3 regions of the Planococcus massiliensis genome follow, and region 3 is predicted to be linked to each of the others. Evidence: riboswitches for the same ligand, from Rfam matches in the RefSeq annotation. Region 3 holds a riboswitch; each other region holds the start of a gene.
What was found. A riboswitch is a leader RNA that binds a small molecule or an ion and turns the genes downstream of it on or off. The one in region 3 is predicted to bind S-adenosylmethionine.
Positions count from the first base shown of each region.

Region 1 (4,574 bases), 730 kb from region 3:
ATGACGACCAGCATGGAACCGCCATTGTTACTTTAGCTGGCCTGGTCAATGCGCTAAAATTGGTCGGCAAAGAAATTGCCGACACGAAAGTCGTTGTGAACGGAGCAGGCGCTGCGGGGATTGCTGTGGTCAAGCTTTTGAGTAAATTCGGTTTTACGAATGTGATGATGTGCGATACAAAAGGTGCGATTTTCAAAGGCCGAGCTTATGGAATGAATCCTTTTAAAGAAGAAGTAGCGGAGATGACCAACTATGAGCGCAAGGAAGGATTGCTCCACGAAGTCATTATCGGTGCGGACGTCTTTATTGGAGTTTCTGCAGAAGGCGCGTTAACCGAAGAAATGGTGAGGGAGATGGCAGAAGATCCCATCATTTTTGCAATGGCCAATCCAAACCCGGAAATCTTGCCCCATGAAGCTAAGCGGGCAGGAGCCAAAGTAATCGGCACGGGGCGTTCAGATTTTCCGAACCAAGTGAATAATGTATTAGCTTTTCCGGGCATATTCAGAGGAGCGCTGGACGTGCAAGCCAGTGGAATCAATGATGCAATGAAAATCGCTGCAGTGGAAGCTATAGCCGATTTGATTGGAGAGCATGAACTCCGGGAGGACTATGTCATTCCGGCTCCCTTCGATCTGCGCGTGGCTGAAGCAGTTGCCAAAGCGGTAGCCCAGGCGGCAATTGAAACAGGGGTAGCAAACTATTCCACTTGTCCGAATCTTGATGCTGAAAGTGCTGATGACTTCACAGCGGTTATCGTAAAAGAGTAACCATATATAATATAGAAGAAAGCCGTTCACCTTTTAGAAGATGGACGGCTTTTTTGATTTGGGCAGCATTTATTTAGAGAATATGGCTTGTGGACTGGTTTGATGGACTTTTTTCAATGCTTGCTCGAGATCTTCAAGCAAGTCATCCGTATATTCCAACCCAACGGACAATCGCAGCAAGCCGTCGGTAATGCCGCGCTGCTCACGCTGTTTTTGGGGCATAGCGGCATGAGACATGGTGGCTGGATACGACAGAATCGTTTCAACGGCTCCGAGCGATACCGCGAAAACCGGGATTTGCAAACTATCGACAAAAACTTTAGCAGCCGCTTTATCGGCAAGCCGCAAAGACAAAACCGCGCCAGCCCCACGTGCTTGTCGCTCATGAATCGGATTCCCTGGATGGAATCGGAATCCTGGATAATAGACTTCTTCAACAACGGGGTGGCTATGCAAATAATCAGCAATGATGCGGGCTGATGCGGAAGACTGTTTCATACGGGCTCCAAGTGTTTTGATGCCTTGAAGGAGTGAATAGGAATCTTGCGCCCCTAAAATCGAACCGAATGTGTTCTGGATAAAAGCGAGCCGGCTGCCGAGTTCTTCATCCTTTGTCACGGCAAGCCCGGCAATGATGTCGCTGTGGCCAGAAAGGAATTTTGTAGCACTATGCAAAACGATGTCTGCTCCAAGATCAAGCGGGTTTTGATAAAGAGGCGTCATGAATGTATTATCAACAAAAGTTAAACAATCGTTTGCTTTGGCAAGTTTAGCCGCAATTTCAATATCGGTGATGTTCATCACCGGGTTTGAAGGCGTTTCGATATAGATGACCTTTGTGTTTTCGCGGATAGCCGAAGCCATCTCACTGAGATCGGTCATATTGACAAATGTGTAGTCGATATTGAATTTGTTCAGGACTTCTGTGACGAAACGGTAAGTTCCGCCGTAAACGTCTTCCGAAACAAGGACGTGGTCTCCCGCAGATAGGAGCATGAAAGCAGAGGAGATGGCGGCCATGCCCGAAGAAAAGGCAAACCCGCGGGTGCCATTTTCAAGTTTTGCAATGGTTTCCTCTAACTTTTGGCGCGTCGGATTGCCGGATCGGCTGTAGTCGAATGGTCCGAACTCATCAATATTGGGCTGATGATAAGTGGAAGACAAATAAATAGGGACATTGACCGCCCCTGTTTCTTTGTCTACGCCGGTTGAATGGATAAAACGAGTCTCTAAGTGGTTGGTCATCATAAAAACCTCCTATTAGTTGTAAAGAACGGCTCCTATTCGTGAATCGAAAAATGGAGCTTTCTTCAGCAAGAAGAAAGCTCCGTTTCATAAGGAACGCGTTCTTCTCATCTTTAAGGCCGAAGCCTTTTGGAATTAGCACCGTGGCCTTCTTCAGGCTGGTTGCTGAGACATCAAAGGGCCAAATCCCTCCGTCTCTCTTGATAAGAAATACATAATATGAAGTTATGGATGCTGCGATGTCTTCAAGCTTAAACCATCTTGACAGAAACTGCAAGGAAAATTATTAAAATATTCTTTTAATAAAAAGGGGAAACGTTAATATCCTAATGCTTTAACCGCAAATAGGGGATTCCTTTTAATTCGAAAGACGAAAGGCTATAATGGATATCAACACTTTAATTCAAAGGGGTAATCTGATGTATATTGTGACGTCCACTGTTGTGGTGCCTGAAGAGAAGACTCAGGACCTCATTGATATTTACCGAAAACGTTCGAGACGGGTCGATAAAGCGCCGGGATTCCATTCTTTCCGGCTGATCCAGAATACAAAGAAGCGCAATGAACTGACTGTCCATCTGGAATGGCATTCGAAAGAGGCTTATATGGAATGGGTAAGAAGCAGCGAATTCAAGGAAATCCATGATCTCGAAAAGCATTACCCCGACAAAGCGCTGGCCGGAATTGTACCGAAAGTGCATCAGTATGAGGTGGTAGCAGAATGAATCAAGCGTTAAAGAAGCAAATCGCCAAAAGCACAGCCAATCAAATCTATGAAGCCTACCCATTTTTATGGGATCGTTTCGGTGAGCGTGGATTTGAACATACGGAAAAAGACAATCTGCATCATCTTGACCATTTGGAAACAGCGTATGATTTAAACGATAAACAAGTGTTTTTGGATTACACGATATGGCTGGAAAAGGTATTAACGAGCCGGAATGTCGGAGCCGATTTGATCATAGATAACTTTGAGAGACTTATAGGCTTCATTGAAGCAGAAGCTGAACAGAAAGAAAAAGAATTTATGCAGCAATGCCTTCAAGAAGCAAATGATTTATTGAAAGGCAGCAATTTGAAGAAGGGAGGTTGATCAGATGATTCAACCAACCGAACTGGCAGAACTTTTTTTGCAGGGCAATGACCGGGAAGCGCTGAAGCAAGTCCAGCAATTTCTCGACAGCCATAATCGGAAAAAACTTTTTGATCAGCTATTAACGCCCGCCATGTACCATATTGGCGAGTTATGGGAAACCAATGCAATTTCAGTGGCAGACGAACACCTTGCGACAGCTATTTGTGATTTTGTCGTTTCGGTCATAGATAAACGCAGAGAAGAAGAACACGCTGCAAAACGAAAAGTTATGGTGCTGGGACCGGAAGGGGAAGAGCATTACATCGGATTGAAAATGGTCTCAAGCCTTTTTCGGGAACACGATTGGTCCGTCAATTATTTAGGGCCCAATATGCCGCTTGACCACGCAATGGAAGCTGCTAATCGGTGGCAGCCGGACGCCATCGCTTTATCGGCAGCGCTCGTTTATCGCATGCCAACTTTAAAAGCGTATATAAATAAATTTAAAGAATTGGCGCATGCTCCTGCAATCATCGTCGGAGGGCGGGCCGCTGCCTTTGAAAGCAGCCGCATCCTGATTGAGGAAGGCGCCATTTTAGTGAAAGACCTTGAGCAACTGGAACACTGGATCAAAACGGGAGAGGAGCCGGACGATGAATACAGAATTTCAATATGATGACTTGCCGCTCCCGGCTTTTCGGTTAAATGAAAAGCTTTCAGTAGTCAATTGTTCCGAAGAAGCGCTGCGCCTATTCGGCAAGGTTTCGTCATTCTTGGAAATTGTCGATGAAGCAAGTGCGAATAAGGCAAGGAAGATGCTGGCTTCTGGAATGGCAGTTGAAAAGTTTGAGCTGAATGTAATTGCGCAGCCAAGCAAGCTGATTTTGGCCGATGTTTTTGCTAAATGGGACAGCCAATTTAGCTTATCCGTCATCCTTGTTCCGAAAGATGATGAACTGGCAGGCATCGTTCAGCAGCTCGCCCAGCTTCGTTCCCGGCTGAATGAAACCGATTATGATTTATTCCTGGAAAAAGAGCGGACAGCTGATTTGCTGCAGCAAGTCCAGGAATTGTCAGCCCCATGCATCCAATTGGATAGCATGCGGCTGCTGATTCCGGTATTTGGAGAATTATCCAGAGAAAAAGTGGAAGCCGTGAGTGCCCGCCTGCTGGAAAATATTTATCAAGTGAATGCGGAAACGACCATTATGGATTTTACGGCTATAACGAAAATTACAAGCCAAGGATTGACCAGCTTAGAATCCCTTCTACAGACAATCTCCGTCATGGGAACAGAAAGCATTATTTGTGGCGTAAAGCCGAGCCATGCAAAAAAGCTGCACCATCTCCAATCGCTAATGTATGTAAAATTTGCTTCTTCGCTGCAGGAAGTCATTGCCTTGCGTCCAGAAACCAGCAAAAGCTGACTCGAAAATCTCGAGTTGGCTTTTTTTATTTAGGTGGATTTGTATAGCGAGCCGCTT
Region 1 covers NZ_CCXS01000001.1:1,091,501-1,096,074, forward strand. The annotation lists gene BN1080_RS05250 (NADP-dependent malic enzyme) at 1-770, shown strand, start outside; gene BN1080_RS05255 (aminotransferase class I/II-fold pyridoxal phosphate-dependent enzyme) at 840-2,015, opposite strand; SAM riboswitch class I at 2,120-2,225, opposite strand; gene BN1080_RS05260 (antibiotic biosynthesis monooxygenase family protein) at 2,435-2,740, shown strand; gene BN1080_RS05265 (hypothetical protein) at 2,737-3,108, shown strand; gene BN1080_RS05270 (cobalamin B12-binding domain-containing protein) at 3,113-3,766, shown strand; gene BN1080_RS05275 (STAS domain-containing protein) at 3,744-4,517, shown strand.
Region 1: linked by a shared signal. The riboswitch ahead of BN1080_RS05255 (aminotransferase class I/II-fold pyridoxal phosphate-dependent enzyme) and the one ahead of BN1080_RS01835 (cyclase family protein) in region 3 are both predicted to bind S-adenosylmethionine.

Region 2 (4,574 bases), 2.5 Mb from region 3:
CGGTTTGCCGTTCCAGTCGTGGTTCCGAAATGCGGTGCTCTTTAAAATGGATTCGGCATACTTAGGCGGCAGCATCACCATGCTGGTCGTCGGAATGGTCTTCATGACGTTCTTTTCCGGCTATGCGAAAGGGAAGTACGTGGAAAGAAAAGCGGGAAGCAGCCAGGTGATGGCAAAATCGTAAACGCACACCATCATTTATTGTTCTTATTGCGGGCCAAGCCGTGTTATAATAAGACACTTAGGATGAACTGAACATTCAACGGAAGCAGAGCCTTCCGCCTGCAAATAAACAATAGAGGTGTACAAAATGAACAAACGATGGACAATCGATAAAATAAGAGAATTTACAGAGAAGAACTCGGACAGCAAATTGCTGTCAACGGAATACCACGGATTTTCACAGAAGCTGCTGTTCAAATGTTCTTGCGGCAATAACTTTGAAAAAACTTTTACGAAGTTCAACAAAAGCAATCAGCGCAAATGCGATACGTGCCAACCGCCGAAAGCGCCGCGCGGCGAAGCATAAAAAAGAGGCGCCTTTTCCAATACTGGAAAAGGCGTTTTGGTTTTTGATAAAGTAAGGAATAGAAAAGCGAACTCACGGTATCCGTTGCGGCGACGCGCGAGTCAAGTGAAGGGTGCCAATTGCTTTCTTAGATGAATGAGAACGGACAATGGAGGGTGACTGATGGACAATAACGATATTCTGATTAGGCTGCGCTACGCACTTGATATTAAAAATAATGATATGGTAAAGATTTTCAAGGAAGGCGGCATTGAGCTGTCGAAAGAGGATGTACTGAAAGTGTTGACGAAGACGCCGGAAAGCGAAGACGATGACATGGACAGCGTCTGGGATGCACCGGAAAACGAAGACCATATTCGCGTTGACAACCGGATGCTGGAATCTTTCTTGAACGGGTTGATCATCTTCAAGCGGGGACGCCAGGAGCCGAAACCGGGGCAGCCAGCCACACCGCCGATGAGCAACGAACCGGCAAACAACTTATTGTTGAAGAAAGTGAAAATCGCCTTGCAGCTGACGAGTGAAGATATGCTGGAATTGCTTGCACTTGCTGGGGTCACCGTGTCGAAAAGCGAAATGAGCGGCATCTTGCGAAAGCAAGGCCACAAGAATTACAGCGTCTGCGGCGACCGCTATGCCCGCAATTTCCTAAAAGGCTTGGCAATCAAATATAGAAAATGACTCGTGGTCCGCTTCTTTAATTGGAGGCGGATTTTTGATTTAGAGGATGGGAATTGGAGAGTTGGGAGTATTCGGGGTGAAGTTGGGAGTATTCGAACGAAAGTCGAGCGTATTTCAGAAAAAGTTGGGCATAAACGAAAATGGCTTCCCGCTCGAAAGCAAAAAAACTGGACAGCCTGTTGCTGTCCAGTTTTTATTGCCACGGATAGGTGGCGAGCAGTTTGGCGCTGAGCACCATAAAATCTTCTTTTGGCGACGCTGCTTTTTTCTGTTTCAGCAAGTCGTTGCCGGCTGCAAAAAGCGCTTCCGTCGTCGGGTAGGAAAGCGTTTCTTCAGATTCGATGAACGCCACAGAGTTGTCGGTATAGCGGAACAGGAAATTTTGGTAACGGGTTTCGCTTGCCGGATGAAAACTCGACGGAATGGTGTAGTCGATGTCAGCAGTGAGCACGCCGACGCGTTCATAGATGGCAAGCGGGCCAGCACTTTTCGCCATTTGCTGTTCGGCGCCTTCCACTAAGGCGTTTGGATCTTTAGCAATCGAAGGAAAGAGGCGGTTCTCGAGCAACACGAAATAATTGCGCGGATCGTTGACGTCAAGCAGGTATTTTTCAGACATTCAGAAATTCCTCCTAAAAGCGGTGATTGATTCCCATGATAGCGGAAATGTGCGAAAAGGGGAACGGAGAGAAACCGGGACGGTAAATGTCTTTCTTAACAGAAAGTTCGTTTATTTCTGTCAAAGCGCCTTGATTTTCCATCCTGAACCAGTTACCCTTATAAAAAGCCAAAATTGAATAACGTGAATTCTTATCGAGAGAAGTCGAGGGACTGGCCCTATGACGCTTCAGCAACCAGCCGAAAGGTCAGGTGCTAAATCCAGCAGGCAAGCGATTGCCTGAGAGATGAAAAGGAACGAGTGTGAACTCATAAAGCCTTCTTTTTCATGGAGGGCTTTTTTTCTATATATAGGAGGCAGAGAATATGGGATTATTAGAGGAATTAAAAACGAGGATTCTGACGGCAGACGGGGCAATGGGAACGCTTTTGTATTCATACGGGATCGAATACTGCAACGAGGAATTGAATTTGCAGCGGCCGGACATTATTGAAAAGATCCACGAAGAATACATCCAGGCAGGTGCGGATATCATTCAGACGAACACTTACGGCGGCAACGCATTGAAGCTTGCGCGCTACGGGCTGGAACATCAAGTGAAGGAAATCAACGAAGCGGCGATTGAAATTGCGAAACGGGCGGCTGCACCAGGCGGCCAATTTGTCTTCGGGACGATTGGCGGCATCCGGGGCATTCGGCGGAGCGATGCAGCGCTCGATGAAATCATCGCGATGGTGGACCAGCAATCCGGTTATTTGCTTGCCGGGAATCCGGATGCGCTATTGCTTGAGACGTATTATGACTTTGAAGAATTGGCAGCGACCGTTACGCATTTGCGGAAACGGACAGATGTTCCGCTGATTGCGCAAGTATCGATGCATGAACCGGGAATTCTGCAGAACGGCATGGCGCTGAATGAGGCCCTCCATCAACTCGAAGGTCTGGGCGCCGATATTGTCGGCGTGAATTGCCGCTTAGGCCCTCACCATACCATTCAGGCCCTTGAAGGAGTGGAATTGCCGAAAAAAGCTTTTCTTTCGGCTTACCCGAATGCGAGTTTATTGGATTTGGAGAATGGCCGCGTCGTCTACGAATCGGAAGCCGATTATTTCGGACGCGCCGGTTTGCTCTTAAGAGAAGAAGGGGCGCGCTTGATCGGCGGCTGCTGCGGCACGACACCGAAGCATATTGAAGCGTTGAAAAAGCAGATTGGCCATTTGGAGCCGATTACGGTAAAAGAAGTGGAAACGAAAAAGCCGATTGTCATCCGGGAAGCGGAATTATCCAATGAAGTGCCGCTCCATGAAAAAGCGAAGACGGAACGGACGATCATCGTAGAGCTCGATACGCCGAAGCATCTCGACACGACAAAGTTTTTGGAAGGCTCAAAAGCGTTGAATGCAGCGGGCGTCGACGCTGTCACCATGGCGGATAATTCACTGGCATCGCCGCGGGTCAGCAACCTTGCGATGGGTTCGATCTTGAAGCATCAGGAACAGATTCGGCCGCTTGCACACATTACGTGCCGCGACCGGAATTTGATCGGACTGCAATCGCATTTGATGGGATTGGATGCACTGGGCATCCGTGATATCCTGGCAATAACAGGAGACCCGACGAAGGTCGGGGATTTCCCAGGAGCGACAAGTGTCTATGATGTTTCCAGCCTGGAATTGATTCAATTGATCAAAAAGCTCAACGATGGAATTTCTTTTTCAGGAAAGCCACTGCAAAAGAAAGCGAGCTTTTCAGTAGCAGCGGCATTCAATCCGAATGTGCGTGTGCTCGACCGGGCAGTTGCTCGGCTTGAAAAGAAAATTGAAAGCGGAGCGGATTATTTTATTTCACAGCCGGTTTATACGAAAGAGAAAATCATCGAAATCCACAAAGCGACGAAGCATTTGGAAACGCCGGTTTTCCTTGGCGTCATGCCGCTGACGAGCATCCGAAGCGCCGAATTCCTGCATAATGAAGTGCCGGGCATCAAACTGTCGGAAGAAGCGCTTGAGCGGATGCGGGCATGCGGCGAGGATAAGGAACGGGCAACCGCGGAAGGCATCCAAATTGCAAAAGAACTGATTGACACAGCGGCTGACTTGTTTAACGGAATCTATGTGATCACGCCGTTTTTCCGCTATGATATGTCAATTGAACTGATCCATTACATTCGGAAATTAGATCAACAGAAAGAGAGCGATCACAGCCATGTCCAAACAGCGAATTGAAGAACAGCTAGAAAAAAGAATTTTGATCATTGACGGAGCCATGGGGACGATGATCCAAAACGCCGACTTGTCTCCGGAAGATTTCGGGGGAGAAGAGTTCGACGGCTGCAATGAATACTTGAACATCGTAAAGCCGGAAGTTATCGAAGGCGTCCACGATGCGTATTTGCAAGCTGGCGCGGATATTCTCTGTACGAATACGTTCGGCGGAACGCCGGTCGTGCTGGATGAATACGGATTGGGCAAAAATGCGGCGGACATCAACCGGCGTGCCGTTGAAATTGCGAAGAAGAGTGCAGCGAAATTCGCGACGCCGGAATGGCCTCGGTTTGTCGCCGGAGCGATTGGGCCGACAACGAAAACCTTATCGGTGACAGGCGGCATCACATTCGATGAACTGAAAGAGAACTTCTACGTGCAGGCGAAAGCCTTAGTTGAAGGCGGCGCCGATTTGATTTTGCTGGAGACGAGCCAGGATATGCTGAATGTGAAAGCGGCGACGATCGGCATCAAGCAGGCA
Region 2 covers NZ_CCXS01000001.1:2,863,399-2,867,972, reverse strand. The annotation lists gene BN1080_RS17275 (hypothetical protein) at 47-184, shown strand; gene BN1080_RS14215 (hypothetical protein) at 311-529, shown strand; gene BN1080_RS14210 (YehS family protein) at 692-1,210, shown strand; gene BN1080_RS14205 (hypothetical protein) at 1,404-1,829, opposite strand; SAM riboswitch class I at 2,018-2,122, shown strand; gene BN1080_RS14200 (bifunctional homocysteine S-methyltransferase/methylenetetrahydrofolate reductase) at 2,195-4,054, shown strand; gene metH (methionine synthase) at 4,035-4,574, shown strand, end outside.
Region 2: linked by a shared signal. The riboswitch ahead of BN1080_RS14200 (bifunctional homocysteine S-methyltransferase/methylenetetrahydrofolate reductase) and the one ahead of BN1080_RS01835 (cyclase family protein) in region 3 are both predicted to bind S-adenosylmethionine.

Region 3 (4,574 bases):
TATAATTTTAAAGTTAAGGCCCCAGTTGGCGGTGATGATTTCCAGGTCGGCATCTGTGACAGCAAACTGGAGGACGATGTCGTTCTCGTAGTCAATGACGACATAGGCATTGGCGTTTGAAAAAATCTTATAGGATTTGTGTGCAATGAATGTCCAGCCGTGCTTTAAACCATGGCTCTTGTTTCCCATCCCGTCACCCCTTTTCGTTTGTTATGGAATATGGAAACATTTTTGTCCAGCTAAAAAATCAAATTGAAATCGCAGCTGTTTTATATGCATCATCAATCAATGCAAAGATATAGGCAGAATTCATGGATTTTGCAGCTACTTCTTTGCTGATTCCTTTTGCTCCATTTTTTCGGATTTCATAATAATCGAAGATCGATTCAAAATCACCGAAAGTAATACGTCTTTCATTCTTCAGACTTACACTCGGCGTATTTGTTTTGGCATTAGCGACTATAATGTAATCAGCATTTCTTGATACAGAAAACCATTTAGGTATTCGTTTATTTTGCGGCGTTGTAGGGATTTCAAATGACCTGCTGTTTGCCTTCGTTAAAATGTACTGCCAAGTCTCACTCGGATTCATCTATGAAACCCCTCCTATGTTTCAGAATAATCTTATTATAATTGAAAACATTAGAAGATGTAAGAGCGCTTTCATTTGTCCAGATTCAAAAACAGACAGCATGGATACACTGTCTGTTGTCAAAGATTCTATTTCTTACGGCAAGATTGCAAACGAACGCACCGGAAAGCCGGAAGCTTTGTCTGCTTTCGGGACGATATTGAAAATTACGGCCCCTTTCGCCGGCAGCTGGTCGAGATTCGCGAGCAGCTCGACTTGATACGTGTCTTGGTCAAGTACATAATATTCTCCGAGTAAAGCACCGTTTTTGCGATAGTCGATGGCGGAGTCAGTGTCGAAGGTTTCATGGCCGACTGCCCGTACGCCCCGTTGTTCAAAAAGGAATTTCAATGCGTCAACGGACCAGCCGGGTGCATGGCTATTGCCTTCTTCGTCTTTATTGTCGAAGGCTTCCTTGTCCGGCCAGCGTTTGCTCCAATCCGTGCGCAGCGCGACGAACGTGTCGGCTTCGATTTTGCCGTGTTCGGCTTCGAACGCTTCAATGCCATCAACCCCTAACGTATAGTCAGGGTCTGCTTCTGCTTCTTTCGATTTGTCGATGACGACGAGTGGAAGAACGAGTTCCTTCAGCCCCAGTTCGTGAAGATAGCGGGCATCGCGGACAAAATGGATTGGTGCATCAAGATGCGTTCCGTATTGCCCGGGAAATGTAAAGCGCTGGGCAAAGAAGCCGTCGTCGTGATTGAAAAGCGTATCGAATTTTGCATCTTCAAATGCTGAGAAATGTGGCGAGTCGGGTCCGAACGCGTGAGTCAAGTCGACCCAGGTCTTCTGTTTCAGCAAATTGATGGCTTCGATCGTTTCGAGTGTTTTGATGGGCATGGTAGATTCCTCCTTGGGGTTTGTGGATAGAGGGCAACTAAAAACCCTCTTCCTGGATTAAGAAGAGGGTTTGGCAGATGAAGGTCAAAGTTCTCTTCTTATCTTCAAGCTTGAACGCTTTTGGAATTAGCACAGTACTTTGCAGTCTGTTGCTGAGGCTTCATAGGGCCAAATCCCTCCACCTCTCTTGATAAGAAAGTATATTCAATTAGTTATCCATAATCCTACAATCGGCCAAGTGAAAAGTCAATCTATTTCGAATTCTTTTTAAGCGCGAATCCATTTCCAGATTTCGCCCGGTGTTGCGTTCTTGCCGTACATGAGAATTCCGGTCTTGAAAACTTTTCCGGCAAGCTTCATGAAGACCCAGACACTGATGGCAAGAATGGCGACAGCGATGCCGATTTCCACCCATGGCCATTCTTCAAGGAGCGATAGGCGCAAGATCAAGACTCCCGGTGATGTGAACGGGATGTAGCTTCCGAGCTGTGCCCAGAATCCGCTCGGGTCGCTGAATACCGGACCGATGAACAGGAACGGACTGAACGGCAGCATCATGACAAGGCCCTGGAAGTTTCCGGCGGTCGAGATGTCGGCCATGGTGGCGCCGATGCCGACAAACAGTGCAGCATACAAGAGATAGCCGAGCACTGCAATCAACAGCAAGACGGCCAGTTCCGGCACGAGCAAGTATTCCATGATTGGCATATCAATTTTCCACAGCAGCACCGGCAGGATGATCGTGATATAGACGATCAGCTGGATAATGCCGAGGACGAAATAGCCAATGATCTTGCCTTGCATCAAATCAGCCGGCGTCAAAGACGACAAGATGATTTCGGCGATTTTGTCTTTCTTCTCCTGAGACGCGCTTTGGAAAATCGCCATACCCGTGAAGACGATCGACAGCATGACGACAGCGGCGAAAGCGCCTGGAATGATTCGTTCGAGCATCCCTTCGCTGAACAGTCCGCCTTCTTCCGCTTCAACGGAAGCGTCTTCAAAGACGATGCCCTGCGCGACCATTCCCGCTTCTTCCGGCGTCAATCCAAGCTGTTCGATCTGCATCATCTGCAGCGGACCGCTCAGCACTTGGACTTCCTCCATGAAACCGGAATCGGTCTCTTCGTTTGTATAGACCGTGACTTTGCCGTTTTCAACCGACTGTTCGTTGATAAAGACGTATGCGGCATCTTCTTCTTCTGCTTCAAGCGCCGCTTCCGCTTCCGATTCGGCGATTTGCGTTTCTTCCAGCTGCCATTCGGTTGAAGCTGCAGCGGCTTCCAATTGTTCGTAGACTCCAAGCTCGTCGTTGACGTAGACTTTCGTTGCGGCCGGTTCGTCGTCTGAACGGAACAGGTCCGGCAGCAAGAAGAAGGCCAGGAAAATGATTGGTGTCAGAAACAAGCCGATGATGAACGATTTGCTTTTCATATTGCGTTTGATTTCCCATTTGGCGACTTTCATCGTGTTACGCATGTGCTTCACCCGCTTCCTTCAAAAGATTCTTGTCAGTGGCGATGTCGATGAAGATTTCGTGCAGCGAGATGCGGTCGATCGACAGTTCTTGGATGTCTAGTTCCGCCGGCAGATTCTTCAGCCAGACGGCCGGCTGTACATTCCGTGACAGATACAGCACCGCGATTTCCCCGTTCTGTTCGACCCGCTCCACTTCCGGCAAGCCTTCGAGCAGGCTCCGGCTGTTCACGCCGTTGATCGTGCATTTGAAATTGGCGTATTCCCTTTTCACTTCGCTGAGCGTCCCGTAGATTACTTTCGTTCCACGATGGATTAAAAACAGACGGTCAGCCATTTCTTCGACCAGATTCATCTGGTGCGAAGACAAGAGAATTGCTGTGCCTCCTTCAGCGAGCGAGCGAATCTCTTCCTTGAACAGCTCCTGGCTGACCGGGTCAAGCCCTGAAAACGGCTCATCGAGGATCAGAAGCTCCGGTTCATGGAGAATCGATGCGATAAACTGCACTTTCTGGCCCATCCCTTTTGACAGTTCTTCCACGGCGACTTTGTCTTTTCCTTCAAGCCCGAACTTTTTTAAATACTCGAGTGCGCGTTCTTTTGCGCGGTTTTTCGGATAGTCTTTCAACTCTGCGAGATACAGGAGGATGTCCATGACGTTGACGTTTTTATAAAGACCGCGCTCTTCCGGCAAATAGCCGATTTTATTGCGCGGGATTTCTTTATTTTTGCTGTTGTGGAATGTGATTGACCCCGCGTCCGGGTACATGATGCCCATGATGTTGCGGATCGTCGTCGATTTGCCGGCCCCGTTCGGTCCGAGCAGCGCCATGATTTCCCCTTTTTTCACTTCAAATGAGATGTTTCGGATGATCTGTTTGTCTTTGAATGATTTGCCTAAACCTTCTACGGCGAGCATCGTCTCCATGTTCTTCATCCTTTCGGGATTGTTATTTCAGCAGCAGGCTGATGATGTCTTCCAATTCCAGTGCTTGGTCATCGAGGACCTGTATGTTTTGCGCCACGATAAACTGTTCTGTTGCGTCAGGGTTCTCGCTGATCAGCTGGCGCCCATCACGGGAAAGTTCTCCCGGCACCGCTCCATCCGGCATTTCCGTGAGCCAGTAGCGGCGGTAGCTCGCAACCAGTCGGTCTTTTTCATACAGGCCGACGCCTTGTCCGTCTTGCATGAGAAACAGGTAATCTGCGAGTTTCCGCAAATCGTCCGCCTGATGCGTCGTCAAGACGACGGCACGGTCTTCCGGCTCCATCCAATCGACCAGCAAATCCATGAACTGCTTTTTTGACGGGATGTCGAGCGATGCGGTCGGCTCGTCTAAGATCAAAATATCCGTTTTGCGCGGCAAAGCGAGTGCTAAGCTGAGCTTCTGCTGCATGCCGGGCGATAATTTGCCGAAGCGCTTATCGAGCGGGATATCAAAGAGCCGGATGATGTGTTCAAAAAGCTTGTCGTCCCATTTCAAATACAGCGGTGCAATCAGGTTTTTCAATTCATTTCCGGTATAGGCGTTCCAGCCGACCTGTTTTTGCGGCTGAAACGTGATGTGCCGTTTCCAGCTTTCGTCTCCGCCGTCAACCGGTTTGCCGAGGATGCGAATTGCTC
Region 3 covers NZ_CCXS01000001.1:360,402-364,975, reverse strand. The annotation lists gene BN1080_RS01845 (hypothetical protein) at 1-189, opposite strand, end outside; gene BN1080_RS01840 (hypothetical protein) at 248-592, opposite strand; gene BN1080_RS01835 (cyclase family protein) at 728-1,474, opposite strand; SAM riboswitch class I at 1,570-1,671, opposite strand; gene BN1080_RS01830 (ABC transporter permease) at 1,742-2,953, opposite strand; gene BN1080_RS01825 (ABC transporter ATP-binding protein) at 2,946-3,878, opposite strand; gene BN1080_RS01820 (ABC transporter ATP-binding protein) at 3,901-4,574, opposite strand, start outside.